Regions from separate parts of the Streptomyces sp. NPDC002867 genome, predicted to be linked through region 3. Evidence: riboswitches for the same ligand, from Rfam matches in the RefSeq annotation. Region 3 holds a riboswitch; each other region holds the start of a gene.

Region 1 (4,203 bases), on a different contig from region 3:
GGATGCCGTGGTCGACGGTGTTCCAGGCGATGAGGCGCCGGGCGAAGTCGAGGTCGGCCGCGGTGGGTTCGTACGGCTCCAGGTCCCAGCGGCGGGCGGGGTCGGGGGCGTGCAGGGCGTACTGGAAGGTGTCGTCGACGAAGTAGAAGGAGACCTCGTAGACGAAGTCGACGCGCGGCTGTATCAGCACGTCGCCGCGTATGAGGCCGGGGAGCTGCTCGGCGTCCGCGAAGTGGAGGCCGATGGAGTCGGCGCCGGCCCTGGGCTTGACCGCGTACACGTCGGAGGCGGGCAACAGGCCGAGGTCGTCGAGCCGGTCCACCGTGGGGATGACCGGGTACCCGGCCCTGGTGAGGTCCAGCAGGTACTGCTTGCCCGCCATGTCGCCGCGTGCGGTCAGCGGGTTGTAGACCCGGGCGCCGGTCCTTATGGCCTTCTCGCGGAAGGCGTCGTACGCGTCCTGGTAGTGCAGGACGGGCCCGCTGTTGCGCACCACGACACCGTCGAAGCCGTCCATCAGCCCGGCCGCGTCCGCCGGGTGGGCGAGGGCGAGGTCGAAGTCCTCGCGCAGCCGTGAGGACAAGTGGATGTCCTCGTCGCAGTACCGCCGCCCCTTGGCCGGGTAGGCGAGGTCGGTGACGTACAGCAGGCGGGGCCTGGCGGACACGGGGCGGCTCCTGAGATCGGTTGACCGCAAAACTACCCGGGGTCCGGTCACAGGCGGTGCAGCAGGACCTCGGTCAGCGCGCCGTCCGCCGCCCGCGCGGTCATGTACGTGTGGTGGGGCTGTCGCCTGCGGTCGGTCGGGGAGCCGGGGTTGAGGAGCCGCAGGCCGCCGGGGGCCGTGGTGTCCCACGGGATGTGGCTGTGGCCGAAGACCAGGACGTCGAGGTCCGGGAACCTCTCGGCGCAGCGCCGCTCGCGTCCGGCGGCGGGGCCCGTCTCGTGGACGACGCCGAACCGGAGACCACCGAGCTCCGCGCGGGCCACCTCCGGGAGCCGGGCGCGCAACGCGTCGCCGTCGTTGTTGCCGTACACCGCGAGGAGGCGGGCGGAGCGGTCCTCAAGGAGGTCGAGGGTCGCGGTGTCGACCCAGTCGCCGGCGTGGATCACCACGTCGGCCTCCTCGACACGGGCCATCACCTCGTCGGGCAGGCGGCGGGCGCGCCGGGGCACATGGGTGTCGGAGATCAGCAGCAGTCGCATCCTCCAACCTTCCCGCCGTCGGCGCGGGTGAGCACATGGCCGCGCCGGGCGCCGCACTGACGTGATGTCAGAACAGGCGCCCGGCGCGATTCCGTCTGCAATCGAAGCCGCGAATTGCGGGGCTACGGTCAGTACGGACCGTTCACGTTGTCGATGGAGCCGTACCTGGCGGCGGCGTAGTTGCACGCGGCGGTGATGTTCGCGACCGGGTCGTAGCTGTCGAACGGCGTGCCGGGAACGTGGTAGGCCCGGAACGTGGGGTCGATCACCTGGAGAAGGCCCTTGGAGGGCGTTCCGTTCACCGCGTTGATGTCCCAGTTGTTGATCGCCAGCGGATTTCCGGAGGACTCGCGCATGATGTTCCGGTGGATTCCCTCGTAGGTGCCGGGAATTCCGTGCTTGGCCATGATGTCGAGCGATTCCTTGATCCAGCCGTCGAGATCGTTGGAATACGTCTTGGCCTTGGCGGGCTTCGCGGCCGGGGCCTTCTTCGCCACCAGGGCGGTGCGGGCCTCGGAGCGGTCGGCGCGGGCGGCGTCGGCGGCGCGGTCCGCGGGCTTGGCCTTGGCGCCGATGGTCAGCTTCAGGCCGGGGCGGATCAGCGCCGGGTCGGCGCCGATGTTCCGGCGGTTGTCGTTGTAGAGCTTCTTCCAGCCGCCGCTGACGGAGTGCTCCTCGGCGATCTTCGACAGGGAGTCGCCCGCGACGACGGTGTACGTCACGGGGGCCTTCTTCGCCGCGGCGGGCGCCGTGACGGCGGTCTTCGCGGTCGCGGCCTGGGCCGGCTGCGCGGCACCGGCGGTGGTCGCGCCGAACAACGGCAGGGCGAGCGCGGCGCCGCCCGTGCCCGCGGCGACGAAGCCGCGGACGAGTCGGCCGGACTTGGGACGGCGGTGCTTACCCTTTGCAGGCATGACGCATTCCTCTCCGTCGCCTGCGAGGTGAGCTGTCGGGTTCGGGCTGGAGATGCCCGGTCGCATGGTCGGTGCGACTTCACCCCGAGCCGTTCCGGTTTCCGGATCGGCGGCTTACCTGGGTCCCCCGCTCCTGCCGAACGTGAGTGCGTGGTCGGATTCCCGGACGGCGGCAGGATTCGGCGGTCCATCCGGATTGCGGTGACCGTAAGCGAGAGCGGCCCGACGGAACAAGCCCTGAATTCACAACCGCAATGCAAGACCGGAGAAAAGAGACGGAAATGACCTTCCTCATTTCCTGTCGGGAACTCAACTTTCCCTCCACGCAAGGCGGCTGCGACGCCTGCCCGCCATCCAGGGCATTCCGTCACGTGACCGACGTCACGAAACCGGCAACAAGGAAACCCAGCCGCACACTTCATACATAAACGGACATACGGGCAATGAAAGAGAAACGCCTCATACCGGAAAGTCCGACGCTCCATTGAGTACCAATAGTCCGTTTTCTTCTGTATGCAATGGCATCGCCCGCTTCGGGTACTCGGCCGTGGTGGCCGGGTGCGCGGCGCCGCCCGTACGACGGCCGCAGGCCGCCCACCGGAGAGCAACGCGGGAGGAAACGATGCGCGCACTGACATGGCAGGGCAGGCGGGACGTCCGGATCGAGACCGTCCCCGATCCCCGCATCACCGAGCCGAAGGATGTGATCGTCCGGGTGACGTCCACCGGCATCTGCGGTTCGGATCTTCACCTCTACGAGGTCCTGGGCCCGTACCTCGATCCCGGCGACATCCTCGGCCACGAGCCCATGGGCGTCGTGGAGGAGACCGGTCCCGAGGTGACGGCCCTCTCGGCCGGCGACCGCGTCGTCGTGCCGTTCAACGTCTCGTGCGGTGAGTGCTTCATGTGCGCCCAGGGCCTCCACTCGCAGTGCGAGACGACCCAGGTGCGGGACCGCGGCATGGGCGCGTCGCTGTTCGGCTACACGAAGCTGTACGGGCAGGTGCCCGGCGGGCAGGCCGAGTACCTGCGGGTGCCCTTCGGCGACACACTGCCGGTCAAGGTGCCCGAGGGGCCACCGGACGAGCGTTTCGTCTACCTCTCGGACGTACTGCCGACGGCGTGGCAGGCCGTGGAGTACGCGGACGTACCGCCCGGCGGGTCGCTGACCGTGCTCGGCCTCGGACCGATCGGCGACATGGCCTGCCGCGTGGCCCTGCACCGGGGCGCCGGACTCGTCATCGGCATCGACCTCGTCCCCGAGCGTCTCGACCGGGCCGAGGCGCGCGGGGTGACGGTCCTCGACCTGCGCGAGCACGACGAGGTCGCCGACGCGGTCCGCGACCTGACGGACGGCCGCGGCTCGGACGCGGTCATCGACGCCGTGGGGATGGAGGCCCACGGCGCACCGGTCGCCAAGGCGGGGCAGTGGGCGACAGGTCTGCTGCCCGGACGCGTGGCCCGGCGCGTCATGGAGCATGTCGGCGTGGACCGGCTGGAGGCGTTCTACACGGCCATCGACGCGGTACGGCGCGGTGGCACGATCTCCCTGGTCGGGGTCTACGGCGGCATGGCGGATCCCGTGCCGATGCTCACCCTGTTCGACAAGCAGATCCAGCTCCGTATGGGGCAGGCCAATGTCCGGCGCTGGATGGACGACATCCTTCCGCTGCTGACGGACGCCGATCCGCTCGGCGTCGAGGGCTTCGCCACGCACACGTTGCCGCTGGAGAAGGGCCCCGAGGCGTACGCGACGTTCCAGGCCAAGGCCGACGGCATGGTCAAGGCCCTGCTGAAGCCCTAGCGACGCCGAAGCCCTGGTGACGCGGGCTCCGTGTGCGGCCGGCCCGCTCCGGGCGGCTCAGCTCTGGCAGGCGGGGCACCACACGGAGCGGCGGCCTCCGGTGCGGCCGGAGCTCAGGGGCCCCCGGCAGCGCGGGCACACCGGGTCGCGGTCGTCCCGTCGTCCGGTGAGCCAGGTCCGCCGGGGCGGCACGCGCGCGGCCGGGACCGCGGACCGCAGGACCCGGCCCATCGCGGCGTGGATCCGGCGCAGTTCGTCCTCGTCCAGATCACGCGCGGG
Region 2 (4,203 bases), on a different contig from region 3:
GCCGATTTGCGGTGGCGTGGGGGACTCATCATGCGCGGATTGCGCACTCTGCCCGTTGAGTTCACCGCCACCAGAAGCTGACGCAGCGTCAAGTCTGTGACTTTTACGTGATCTGCGCTGCATCGACTTGTGACTCACGTTCGAATGCGGCTACGTTCACCGTCGACTCGGCAGGCATCAGCAGGCCGCACAGTCCCCAGTAGTCACGCGAAAGGCAACCGCATGCGCTCCGGGAACGGACGTCACCGCCGCCCCCGTCAGGCTCCGGCCATCGTCGTCGCGGCGGGGGTGACCGGATCCGCCATCGCGATCCCCCTGCTCGGCGCGGGCTCCGCCTCCGCTGCCGACGCGGCCACCTGGGACCGCGTCGCCGAATGCGAGAGCAGCGGCATGTGGAGCGCGGACCTCGGCAACGGCTTCTACGGCGGGCTGCAGATGTCGCAGCAGACGTGGGAGGAGTTCGGCGGCACGGCGTACGCGCCGAGCGCCGACCTGGCGAGCCGTTCGCAGCAGATCGCGGTCGCGGAGAAGGTGCTGGACGCGCAGGGGCCCGACGCCTGGCAGGCATGCGCCCCGATCGCGGGGCTGACCAACGACGACGCCTCGACCGGTGTCGACCCCGGGGACCTCCTGCCTCTGCCGGACGCGAGCCCGGAGGCCGGAGCCGACACGAGGTCCGACACGGGCGCCGACGCGGATGCACCGGCCGACTCCGGTGACGCAGGCGCCGGCGACCCGGCCGTGGACGCGCCGGACGGTTCGCGGGAGACCCCCGCGCCGGACGCCTCCACAAGGCCCACGCCCGAGGACGGCGACGCGCAGGCGTCCCCGGCCCCGTCCGCCGGCACGGACGGCGCCGAGGCGTCCGACCCCGCGACCGGCGCGGGCAGGCACCGGGGCGAGCCCGCCCCCGACGATGCCGAAACGGGCATCGAGGACAAGGAGCGCGAAAGCGGTCGTCATGCCTCACGAGGTGACGCATCGGCACGTGACGGGGTGACAGAGGGCGCGTCCGACGGTACGTACACCGTCCGGCCGGGCGACACTCTGTGGGCCATCGCCGACGAGCGCGAGGTGCCCGGGGGGTGGGGTGCCCTCTATGAGGCGAACGAGAAGACCGTGGGCGCCGACCCCGATCTCATCCTCCCCGGTCAGAGCCTCGATCTCGGCCTGAACGGCGAGTAGTTCAAGCGGCGATTCGCTGGCATATGTCCGTTCTGTGCAAGTGAGACAAGGGTCTCTTTGCCGCAACTGGCCGATATCGCCCAGCAAATTCGCCCAAGCCGTGCCCGACCTGCGCAAACGCCTCCCAAGTGGAGGGCGGTTCGGGCGATTTCTCCCCGATGTTCGACTTTGGACATCGGGGAGCGGTGTGTTTACGGTCGGAACCGCTCGCCACCGCGGGCACCGTCGACCGTCACGCCGAATCCTGCCGTCGGTCGGGGGGAACAGTCGTCGCTCAGTGCGCCGAAGGCAGGAGCGGGGGACCCAAGGTAAGTGCCGGTCCCGGCCGTCGATCACGACGGCCGAGAACGGCTGGGGGTGGAGCCGCGCGCATCGACGCGCGGCCGGGCAACTCTTCCGGCCCGAACCCGACAGCTCACCTCGCAGGCGTCGGTGAGGAGAAGCTCCATGCTGCGTTCCGGCAAGGCCAAGCACCGCCGCTCGTCGAAGACTGTTCGTCTCGCAACGCTCGCCGGCGTCGCCGGTGCCGCCGTCGCGGCCCCGATGCTCGGCGCCACCTCGGCCTCCGCCGCCACCGCCTCCGAGTGGGACGCCGTCGCCCAGTGCGAGTCCGGTGGCAACTGGTCCATCAACACCGGCAACGGTTACTACGGCGGCCTGCAGTTCTCCGCCTCCACCTGGGCGGCCTACGGCGGCACGTCGTACGCCCCGTCCGCCGACCAGGCCTCCAAGTCCCAGCAGATCGCGATAGCCGAGAAGGTCCTCGCCGGCCAGGGCAAGGGCGCCTGGCCGAACTGCGGCGTGGGCCTCTCCAGCGCCCCCTACAACGGCGGCTCCGCCGAGCCGGCCGAGAAGCGCGCCGAGGCCCCGACCACCCGCTCCGAGCGTGCCGAGGCCCCCGCGCCGAAGAAGGCCGCGGCCACGTCGTTCAAGAAGGGCGACGGCGAGTACAAGGTCAAGGCCGGGGACACCCTGGGCAAGATCGCGGAGGCCGAGAAGGTCAAGGGCGGCTGGAAGAAGCTCTTCGACCTCAACAAGGACGTCATCGAGAACGCCGATGTCATCTACCCGGGCCAGCAGCTCCACCTGAGCTGACCGCCCGCCGTCCGCGGGCCCGCGGACGGATTCCGAGCACCCCGGTCCGGCGCTGCTTCCCCCGTAAGCGCCGGGCCGGGGTTCGGTCGTGAAGGGCCCCGAAGAGCCTTACTTACGGGTAGCTTGCGGGGGTTTTGTCCGGCAAGCCCAGCGTTCATGCCCTTTTTCGTCCCACGGGGCGGGCATCGGCCGGCCTTTGCCCCCGAGGCGGTTAGGCTCTTGCCGCAAGGCCAAGCAGACCTCTGCACATTTCTCGCGTCACATCCCAGAAGGAGATGCTCGTGCCGTCCATCGACGTCGTCGTAGCCCGGGAAATCCTGGACTCCCGAGGCAACCCCACGGTCGAGGTCGAGGTTGGCCTCGACGACGGCAGCACGGGTCGTGCTGCTGTTCCGTCCGGCGCCTCCACCGGTGCGTTCGAGGCCATTGAGCTCCGCGACGGTGACCAGAACCGTTACCAGGGCAAGGGTGTCGAGAAGGCCGTCCTCGCCGTCATCGAGCAGATCGGTCCGGAGCTCGTCGGCTACGACGCCACCGAGCAGCGCCTGATCGACCAGGCGATGTTCGACCTGGACGCCACCGACAACAAGGCGTCGCTCGGCGCCAACGCCATCCTCGGTGTCTCCCTCGCCGTCGCGCACGCCGCCTCCGAGGCGTCCGACCTGCCGCTCTTCCGCTACCTGGGCGGCCCGAACGCGCACCTGCTGCCCGTTCCGATGATGAACATCCTGAACGGCGGCTCGCACGCCGACTCCAACGTGGACATCCAGGAGTTCATGATCGCGCCGATCGGTGCGGAGTCCTTCTCCGAGGCCCTGCGCTGGGGCACCGAGGTCTACCACACCCTCAAGAAGGTGCTGAAGACCAAGGGCCTGTCCACCGGCCTCGGCGACGAGGGCGGCTTCGCGCCGAACCTCGACTCCAACCGCGCCGCCCTCGACCTCATCCTCGAGGCCATCAAGGAGGCCGGCTACGCCCCGGGCAAGGACATCGCGCTCGCGCTGGACGTCGCCGCGTCCGAGTTCTACAAGGACGGCGCGTACCAGTTCGAGGGCAAGGCCCGCTCGGCCGCCGAGATGACCGAGTACTACGAGGAGCTCGTCGCCTCCTACCCGCTGGTCTCCATCGAGGACCCGCTGTTCGAGGACGACTGGGCCGGCTGGAAGGTCATCACCGACAAGCTCGGCTCCAAGGTCCAGCTCGTCGGCGACGACCTGTTCGTCACCAACCCGGAGCGTCTGGCCCGCGGCATCGAGGAGGGCACCGCCAACGCCCTGCTCGTCAAGGTCAACCAGATCGGTTCGCTGACCGAGACCCTGGACGCCGTCGAGCTCGCCCAGCGCAACGGCTTCAAGTGCATGATGTCCCACCGCTCCGGCGAGACCGAGGACGTCACCATCGCCGACCTGGCCGTCGCCACCAACTGCGGCCAGATCAAGACCGGCGCCCCGGCCCGCTCCGAGCGCGTCGCCAAGTACAACCAGCTGCTGCGCATCGAGGAGATCCTCGACGACGCCGCGGTGTACGCCGGCCGCAGCGCCTTCCCGCGCTTCAAGGGCTGACCGCGGGCTGACACCCCCGCCTCCGTACGTCCCTGGCCCCGGTCCCGTACCGTGTCCGGGGACGTACGCGTGTGAAAGGGGAGGCGAGAGAGCATGGCGCGCAGGCCGGAGCCGGACCGGTTCTCCACCGCGACGAGACTGCGGCTGCTCGGCGAGCAGACCGCCGCCCGCGTCTACCGGTCGCAGAGCCGTCGCCAGGCCCGCCGCTCCCGGCTCACCGGCCGGGCCGCGTTCCTCGCGCTGGTCGTCTGCTCCCTGGTGGTCGCCCTCGCCTACCCGATGCGCCAGTACGTCTCCCAGCGCGCCGAGATCGCCGAGCAGGAACGCCGGATGGCCGAGGCCCGCGAGCAGGTCGAGGAGC
Region 3 (4,203 bases):
CCGCCGACACCCTGGGCGCGACGGTCATAGCGCCGGTCGTCGAGGAGAGCGCCAAAGCGGCGTCGGTCCTGCTCCTCTTCCTCTTCCGAAGGCGGGACTTCACCGGCCTCGTGGACGGGGTCGTGGTCGCGGGCGTGACGGCGACCGGCTTCGCCTTCACCGAGAACATCCTGTACCTCGGCAACGCCTACGGCGAGGACCAGGCGTTCGGCACCTCGGGCCTGGCGTCGGTCACCGCGGCGACGTTCTTCGTGCGGGTCGTGATGTCGCCGTTCGCGCACCCGTTCTTCACGGTGCTCACCGGCATCGGTTTCGGTCTCGCCGCACTCGCCGCGCGCCGCCACCGAATACGGCGCATCGCGCTGCCCCTGCTCGGCCTTGCCCTCGCGATGGGCATGCACGCCCTGTGGAACGGCTCGGCGTCGCTGTTCGGCCCGTGGGGTTTCTACGGGGTGTACGCGGCGTTCATGGTGCCCGCCTTCGGGCTGCTGACCTGGCTGACCATATGGACCCGGCAGCGCGAGCTGCGCACGATATCGACCGAGTTGCCGGCGTACGCGGCGGCGGGCTGGCTGGCGGCCGCGGAGCCGCAGGCGCTGTCCTCGATGCGCGCCCGCACCATGGCGCGCGACTACGCGCGGCGGACGTACGGACCGGCCGCGGGACACGCGGTCTCGGAGTACGAGGCGTTCGCGACGTCGCTCGCCTCTCTCCGCCACCGGGCCCAGCGCGGCGCGGCGGGCCCGGACTTCGCGGAGCGCGAGCGGGAGCTGCTGCACCACCTGTGGCGGCGCAGGGACGTGGCCGCGCCCTCGCTCGTGTACGCGGCGCGGGCGACGGGCCGGGTCGCCGTGCCGCCACCGCACCGCGACTACGGCGGCTACAACCCGTACCGCCGCTGACCCCGCGATGCTCGTCGCCGCGCCGGCGCGCGGACCCGAGGACGCACGCCACGCAAAGAGCCCGGACACAAGAACGCGCGGCACGGAGACTCCGTACCGCGCGCCTTCGGCCGCTGCCGTCGATCAGATCGTGAGGCCCTTGTCCCGCAGCCAGGCCATCGGGTCGAGGCCGGAGCCGCCCGGGGTGTGCACCTCCATGTGCAGGTGCGGTCCGGTGACGTTGCCGGTCGCGCCGACGCGGCCGATGGTCTCGCCGGTGGCGACCTGCTGGCCCGCGCTCGCGGTCATCGACGACAGGTGGGCGTACCAGACCTCGGTGCCGTCCTCCAGCTCCAGCACGATGCGGTAGCCGTACGAACCGGACCAGCCGGCCGACTTGATCGTGCCGCCGTGCACCGCCTTGACCGGGGTGCCCGTGGGAGCGGCGAAGTCCAGACCGGTGTGCTGACCGGAGGACCACATGGAGCCGGACTCGCCGTACGTGGAAGTGATCGTGTACGAGGAGGTGGGCAGGGCGTAGCTCGCGGCGATCTTGGCGAGGCGCTCCGCCTCTTCCTTGGCCCGCGCGGCCTCCTCGGCCTTCCGCTTCTCCTCGGCCGCCTGGGCCTCGGCCTTGCTCTGCTGCTCCGCGGCCGCGGCGGCGGCCTGCTCGGCGGCCAGCTTCTCGGCGGCGGCCTTCGCCTCGGCGTCCGCCTCGGCGCGCTGCTGCTCGGCCTGCTGGAGGATGCGGGCGCGCAGGGCCTCGCCCGCGCCGGCCGTCCCGTTGTCGGCGACGGTGGTCGTCGCGGTGAGCGGGGCCGCGTTCGCCTCGGAGCCCTCGGAGTCGGCGTCGTCGGAGATGAGGGAGCCCACGCCCGGAAGGGACTTGGCGTCGGGGAGGCTGTCCGCGATCGAGTCGGGGAGGGAGATGGAGACCGCGGGCTTGTCCTGGGCGGTCGCTATGCCACCGGCGCCGACCGCGGCGATGACGCCGACGCCGAGGACGGTGGAGCTGCGGGCGAGCCCGCCGCGCTGCTTGACGACGCGGTGCCGACCACGCACCGGGCGGACGGATTCCTCGGTGGGATTCCATTCCTCCCACGTCCGCTCCGCGGCGTCGCCGCCGAAGTGAGCGGGCGCGAACGGGGCCTCGGGGGCAGGCATGTTGGACGCCACGAAGGCGTACTCCTTTCCTTCCTTCTCGCCTACCGGGTTAGCTGACGGGTTCGGAGCAGGAAGGTCTCCTACGGGCATCCTCGGCCGCGGACTGAGCGGCAAATGATGCCCGATTCACCCCAATTGGTGGTTCCCCGGTTCCCTTGCGGGATTCGGCGCGTGCGCACGGTGCCGTCTCTTGCGACGACTGGGACGACCGCGCTGCGTTATCGAACGTTAATAGAAGCCGAGGCCCGATTCCAAGCTGTTCCGAGTGATCGTTAACGACCGCGGCCGGGACTTACCAGGACAGAAGCAGGCGGAATCGGGCGACTTGATCACCCTTCAGGTCGATCCCACATTCTGACGTTGCGTCAAATGTTGTGCACAGTGGCATCTTGCGACTACGCACCGTACGGATGCGCCGTACGCCTTCGCCGTCCCTGCGTGCTGCGCCCCTCAGCCCGGCCGGCCGCGCCCGCGGCTCAGCCGCCCGCCGTCGGCGTGCCGCGCCCCCGCGCCGGGCGGGCGCCGGCCGCACCACGCACCGCGCGCCGCCCAGGCGTCCGGGACGCGCCGTCCGCGGAGACGACCGGCACCGTCCGCCGCCGTTCCGGCTGCCCCGCCCCCGGTCGGCCGACCGCCAGGAGCGCCATGTCGTCCGTGGACGCGCCGCCCGTGTACCGGCGCACGTCGTCGACCAGCGCGTCGAGCAGTGCCTCGGGACCGGGGAAGACGCTGCCCCGGAGCCGTTCACCCGGGTCGTAGAAGACGCCTCGGGCGTCACGCGCCTCGGACAGGCCGTCCGTGTACAGCAGCAGCGTCGAGCCGACGGGCAGCGGATACTCCTCGGCGCGGTCCGGCCACATGCCCAGGTCGCCCATGCCCAAGGGCAGCGCGGCCTCGGAGGGCTCCAGCACGTCCAGTCCGCCGTCGGCGTGCAGCACCAGCGGGTCGGGATGCCCGCGGTTCACCAGCCGTACGGTCCCGTGACCCGCACCATCGCCGGGCGGGATCTCGCCGAGGACGGCGGTGGTGAACCCCTCGATGGCGTCCAGACCCTCCCGCCGCATGCCCTCGCGCGTCAGCGCCCGCTCCAGCCGCCGCGCCACGCCCTCGAGCGAGGTCTCCTGCTCGGCCGCCTCCCGGAACGCCCCGATCAGCACGGCGACGGCCGCCACCGCCTCCATCCCCTTGCCGCGCACGTCCCCCACCATCAGCCGCACCCCGTGCGGGGTGTCCTGCACCGCGAAGAGGTCGCCGCCGATGAACGCGTCCGCCTGCGCCGCCTCGTACCGCGCCGCGATGTGCAGACCGGCGATCCGGTCCGCGGGCGTGGGCAGCACGGCGCGCTGCGCGGCCTCGGCGATCACTCGCGCCGAGGCGAGCCGCGCGCTGCTGCGCGTCACGACTCCGTTGATCAACAGCGCGAGGGCCGCCACGGTGAGCACCGTGCTCGTCTCGGTGACGGCGGTGATCTGGTCGATGGTGGCGTTGTAGGCGTGCAGGCCTGTCGTGGCCAGGACGGCGGCGATACCGGTCAGAAGCGTCACGACCCAGGTGACGATCGGCGCCGCGATGAGCGGGGCCGCGGCGAAGAGCGGCACCGCGGTGAAACGGGCCGGTGTCAGCAGGTCGAAGACGACGCCGCCGGCGATCATCGCGGCGGGCAGGAGACGGACGAACCACGGCGCGACATACCTGCTGCCCTGTTCTCGCCCCACAGGTGTTCTCCCTGCCGCTCCGCCCACGCCCACGGACCGGTGCCGCGCACCTCCCATGCTGCGCGCCCCTGGAGCGCGCGGCGACTTGCCACGCCCGGCCGCACAGAAACCCAGGTCACGGGTGCCGGAAACGACGCCGGCCCGGCAATCGAGATGATCGATTGCCGGGCCGCCGTCTTCAGTAGCGGGGACAGGATTTGAACCTGCGACCTCTGGGTTATGAGCCCAGCGAGCTACCGAGCTGCTCCACCCCGCGTCGGTGAACACCACCTTACGCCATCCGGAGCAAGATCCACTCCATTTACGGGTCCGGCCCGCCGATCCGGCCTCACAGGCAGCCCTCCGGCCACATTTTCGGCCTCTGCGGCCGCATTTTCGGCCTCGTCCTGGCGTATCCGGCCTGGTGGCGAGGTTTCCGTCACATCCGCACCGTGCGCTCCGTC
Region 4 (4,203 bases), on a different contig from region 3:
CTGTTCCTCGTGGGCGGCCAGAACCCGTAGGCGGCCCTGACCCCGGGCTCAGCCCTCGTCGACGAGCCGTTCGCGCAGCCGCTCACGGGTCGTCGCGGAGAGCCCGAGCCCCTTCGCGAGGTACTGCTCGGTGCCGCCCCACGTCTCCTCGATGGTCTCGAACGCGGCGGACAGATAGGTGGCGCGGGCGTCGAACAGCGGGCTCAGCAGCTCCATGACCTGCGCCGACATGGCCTCGGGGGAGTCGTCGCCGCGCTTGATCTTGTAGCGGCGGTGCGGGTCGTTCGACTTCAGGTAGTCCGCCTCGATCGCCTCGCGCTCCACGCCGACGGCGAGCAGGGTCACCGCGATCGACAGGCCGGCGCGGTCCTTGCCGGCCGCGCAGTGCATCAGCGCCGGGACGCTGTCCTCGGCCAGTGCGTGCAGGACGCGGCTGTGCTCGGCGGTCCGCTCCTTGATGATCATCCGGTAGGAGGCGATCATCCGGGCGGCGCCCTTGCCGTCGGCCAGGATCGACTTCAGCTGGTCGAGGTTGCCGTCCCGGACCATCTTCCAGAACTCCGCGCCGTCGGCCGGGTCGCTCAGCGGGAGATTCACGTTCCGCACGCCCGGGAGCTCGACGTCCGGGCCTTCCAGCCGCTGGTCCGCCGCATTGCGGAAGTCGAAGATCGTGTGCAGCCCGAGGGACGCGAGGAAGGCGGCGTCGCCCTCGGTGGCGTGCGCGAGGTGCCCGCTGCGGTAGAGCCTGCCGTGCCGCACGCGCCCGCCGTCCACGGTCGGCAGTCCGCCCACGTCCCGGAAGTTTCGCACTCCGGCCAGCCGGGGTTCGGTCGACGGGGCCTGCGGCAGCTGCTGCGTCACGTGGACTCCTTCAGGCGACGGCCGTCGGCGCCGGTCGCCGACGATGGCGCGATCCGACGATACGGCACAGGTTCATCAGGCAATCATGTCGGTCGTGATGCGTTCCGTGCCCGCGGGCGTGGCGGGGGCGGCCGCCCCGGCACTGTCATGAGGGCCGGGGCCCGCGGGCGCACCCCCGCACGACGCACCCGGGCTCCGCGTGAATGGCAGGCGCCGTGATCGAAAACCGATGAGTGGGGCGGCCCGATTCCCTTTGGGTGAAAGGGGCCTGCCGTCATTCGCGTGGTGTTTCTCCGGGATGCGACTGGCTGAATTCAGGCTGACCGGAAGCGGGCGGTGAGGAGCTCCGTCGCCGGCCGCGCGGCGGCAGGGGACGAAGTCGGGCGTTGCGGACGGTGCTTGGTGCCCAAGTGCACGCTTAGGCGATTATTTGTGCCTTCTGTCCGAATTGAGCCCTTGCGGATAACGTGCCCCGTCTACGGGGGAGATGGGGTACGGCTCGTGAGCAGGATCATATTCGTGACGGAACGTGCCTGCTTTCCCCGTGTCAATTCCGTGGTCAGCAAGGGAATTGACTGTCACTCGTCCACGGAGGGTGACGAGTGGGGCGGCCCGGAAATCGCGACCGGGAAAGCCGGGGGAAATTCGCGGCTTGTTCCGCCCGGTGTACTCGCCTACGGTCACGCTCAATCCGGACGGACCGCCTAATCCTGCCGCCGACCGGACTTCGAACCCACCCACGCGTGGCAGGAGCGGGGGACCCAGGTAGTACGCCGTATCCGGAGAATCCGGACGGCTCGGGGTTAATTCGCGCAACCAGCGCGAACGGGCATCTCCAGCCCGAACCCGACAGCTCACCTCGCAGGCGCCGGAGAGGAATGCGCCATGCCCGGAAAGGGTAAGCACCGCCGTCCCAAGGCCAACCCCGTCAGCCGCGGCCTCGTCGCCGCCGGTACGGGCAGCGCCGCCATAGCCCTGCCGCTGCTCGGCGCAACCGGCGCCAACGCCGCGACCCCCGCCGCCGCTCCCCAGAAGGCCGCTCCGGCCTCGGCCGCCGCGGCCGCTCCGACCGCGGCGAAGGCTCCGAAGACGTACACCGTCGTCGCCGGCGACTACCTTGCCAAGATCGCCGACGAGCAGAACGTCCGCGGCGGCTGGAAGAAGCTCTACAACGACAACCGCCGTGCCATCGGTGCGGACCCGGCGCTGATCCACCCGGGTCTTGAACTGACCATCAACGCGAAGTCGAAGGCGAAGAAGGACCCCGGGCCGCGCTCCGAGTCCACGTCCCGGTCCTCGCGCGACGCCTCGCGTGCCGCGGCGCCCGCCCCTGCGGCTCCCGCCACAAAGGCCCCCGCCACAAAGGCCCCCGCCACAAAGGCCCCCGCCACAAAGGCTCCCGCCGAGAAGGCCGCCCCGGCGTCCTCCGGCTGGACCGCCCCCGTCGGCGGCGGTGTCTCCACGCCGTACCGCGCGTCCGGTGCCATGTGGTCCAGTGGCTACCACACCGGCGTCGACTTCATCGCCGGCAGCGGCACGAGCGTGAAGTCCGTCGGTCCGGGCACCGTCGTCTCGGCCGGCTGGAGCGGCTCGTACGGCAACGAGGTCGTCATCCAGCACGGCGACGGCACCTACTCGCAGTACGCCCACCTCTCGTCCCTGTCCGTCTCCAGCGGTCAGAGCGTTGCGGGCGGCGAGCAGATCGGTCTGTCCGGTTCCACCGGCAACTCCACCGGTCCGCACCTGCACTTCGAGATCCGTACCAGCCCGTCGTACGGCTCCGACATCGACCCGCTGGCCTACCTGCGCCAGCACGGCGTCTCCATCTGACGTACACCGGCGGCCCGTTGGGCCGCCGGCCGCGCATCCCTCGTTCCGTCCGGCGGCGGAGCGGGGGATTCCGCGTATTCCGGCTTGACGGAAACTTGACAGGTGGCATAGATCACCTCCCGTCAACCCCTCCTTACGGTCGCGTAGGTCACATCCGTAAAGGAAAGATGTGCTCCCGTGGCAGACGATTCGAGAACAGAGAACAAGGGCTCATTCGGGTCGTACGCGGCGATCGGTGACAGCTTCACCGAGGGCGTGGGAGACCCCGGCCCCGACGGGACGTACGTCGGCTGGGCGGACCGGTTCGCGGTACTGCTCGCCGACCTGACGCCGGAGCACACCTTCCGGTACGCCAACCTCGCCGTACGCGGCCGCCTCCTCGACCAGATCGTCGACGAGCAGGTCCCGAGGGCCAAGCAACTCGCCCCCGACCTGGTGACGTTCTGCGCGGGAGGCAACGACATCATCCGGCCGGGCAGCGACCCGGACGACGTGGCCGAGCGGCTCGAGCGGGCGGTCGCCGACCTCAAGAACTCGGTCGGAACGGTCATGGTGACCACCGGCTTCGACACCCGGGACGTGCCGGTCCTGCGTCATCTGCGCGGAAAGATCGCCACGTACACCGCGCACGTGCGGGCCATCGCCGACCGCCACGACTGCCCCGTCCTCGACCTGTGGTCGCTCAAATCCGTTCAGGACCGGCGTGCGTGGGACGCGGACCGACTGCACCTGTCACCCGAGGGCCACACCCGCGTCGCCCTGCGCGCCGCCCAGGTGCTCGGTCTCGACGTGCCCGCCGACCCCGACCAGCCCTGGCCGCCGCTCCCGCCGCGCGGTGCCTTCGAGGTGCGGCGCGACGACATCCAGTGGGCGCGTGAGCACCTGGTGCCGTGGATCGGCCGGCGGCTGCGGGGTGAGAGCTCCGGCGACCACGTGGAGGCCAAGCGCCCGGACCTCCTGCCGCTCTGAGCCGAGGCGGCACAGTGCCCGGGGCACGCGCCCCGGGCGCCGGCGCCCCGGCTAGCGGGACGCCGTGAGCGCCTCGCGGTCCACCCCCAGCTCGCGGGCCAGCGCCTCGTCCGTCCACTGCAGCATCGCCGCACGGGTCAGCGAACCCGCGTACGACGTCATCTGCACGGCGAGCCCGTCGAGGAACGCCGTCAGACGCCAGGCCGCGGCCGCCGGGTCCTCGCACGGGAACTCCCCGGCCTCCGCGCCCTCCGCGATCACCTCGGCCAGCGCCGCCTTCCACTGCTGGTCGAGGGCGCGGGCGACCTCGCGCAGGGTCGGATCCCGCAGGGAGGCGGCCCAGGCGTCGATCCACAGCCGCCAGCCCTTGGCCTGGCCGGTCGGGGCGTACCAGCGGACGGCCGTCCGCAGCCGGCGCAGCGCGGAGGTGCGCCGCCCGAGGATTTTGCGCAGGTGGGCCAGGTCGGCGTCGGCGGCATGCGTGAACGCCGCGGCGACCAGCTGTTCCTTGGACGAGAAGTGGTAGAGCACCAGGGCGCTGGA

What was found. A riboswitch is a leader RNA that binds a small molecule or an ion and turns the genes downstream of it on or off. The one in region 3 is predicted to bind cyclic di-AMP.
Region 1: another riboswitch for cyclic di-AMP. It lies ahead of ACWD0A_RS06470 (transglycosylase SLT domain-containing protein); the one in region 3 lies ahead of ACWD0A_RS23210 (M23 family metallopeptidase).
Region 2: another riboswitch for cyclic di-AMP. It lies ahead of ACWD0A_RS16720 (transglycosylase family protein); the one in region 3 lies ahead of ACWD0A_RS23210 (M23 family metallopeptidase).
Region 4: another riboswitch for cyclic di-AMP. It lies ahead of ACWD0A_RS10910 (M23 family metallopeptidase); the one in region 3 lies ahead of ACWD0A_RS23210 (M23 family metallopeptidase).

The regions. Positions count from the first base shown of each region.
Region 1 is NZ_JBSFUR010000005.1:74,260-78,462, reverse strand. It holds gene ACWD0A_RS06480 (hypothetical protein) at 1-667, opposite strand, end outside; gene ACWD0A_RS06475 (metallophosphoesterase family protein) at 715-1,206, opposite strand; gene ACWD0A_RS06470 (transglycosylase SLT domain-containing protein) at 1,335-2,120, opposite strand; cyclic di-AMP (ydaO/yuaA leader) riboswitch at 2,125-2,281, opposite strand; gene ACWD0A_RS06465 (zinc-dependent alcohol dehydrogenase) at 2,743-3,924, shown strand; gene ACWD0A_RS06460 (Fpg/Nei family DNA glycosylase) at 3,982-4,203, opposite strand, start outside.
Region 2 is NZ_JBSFUR010000015.1:6,110-10,312, reverse strand. It holds gene ACWD0A_RS16730 (cytochrome P450 family protein) at 1-81, shown strand, start outside; gene ACWD0A_RS16725 (transglycosylase family protein) at 223-1,185, shown strand; cyclic di-AMP (ydaO/yuaA leader) riboswitch at 1,456-1,629, shown strand; gene ACWD0A_RS16720 (transglycosylase family protein) at 1,633-2,280, shown strand; gene eno (phosphopyruvate hydratase) at 2,556-3,842, shown strand; gene ACWD0A_RS16710 (FtsB family cell division protein) at 3,936-4,203, shown strand, end outside.
Region 3 is NZ_JBSFUR010000025.1:83,854-88,056, reverse strand. It holds gene ACWD0A_RS23215 (PrsW family intramembrane metalloprotease) at 1-902, shown strand, start outside; gene ACWD0A_RS23210 (M23 family metallopeptidase) at 1,026-2,057, opposite strand; cyclic di-AMP (ydaO/yuaA leader) riboswitch at 2,069-2,225, opposite strand; gene ACWD0A_RS23205 (PP2C family protein-serine/threonine phosphatase) at 2,522-3,760, opposite strand; tRNA gene ACWD0A_RS23200 (tRNA-Met) at 3,943-4,016, opposite strand.
Region 4 is NZ_JBSFUR010000008.1:198,197-202,399, forward strand. It holds gene ACWD0A_RS10900 (DUF6126 family protein) at 1-30, shown strand, start outside; gene ACWD0A_RS10905 (tyrosine-protein phosphatase) at 49-861, opposite strand; cyclic di-AMP (ydaO/yuaA leader) riboswitch at 1,586-1,744, shown strand; gene ACWD0A_RS10910 (M23 family metallopeptidase) at 1,747-2,691, shown strand; gene ACWD0A_RS10915 (SGNH/GDSL hydrolase family protein) at 2,869-3,660, shown strand; gene ACWD0A_RS10920 (TetR/AcrR family transcriptional regulator) at 3,712-4,203, opposite strand, start outside.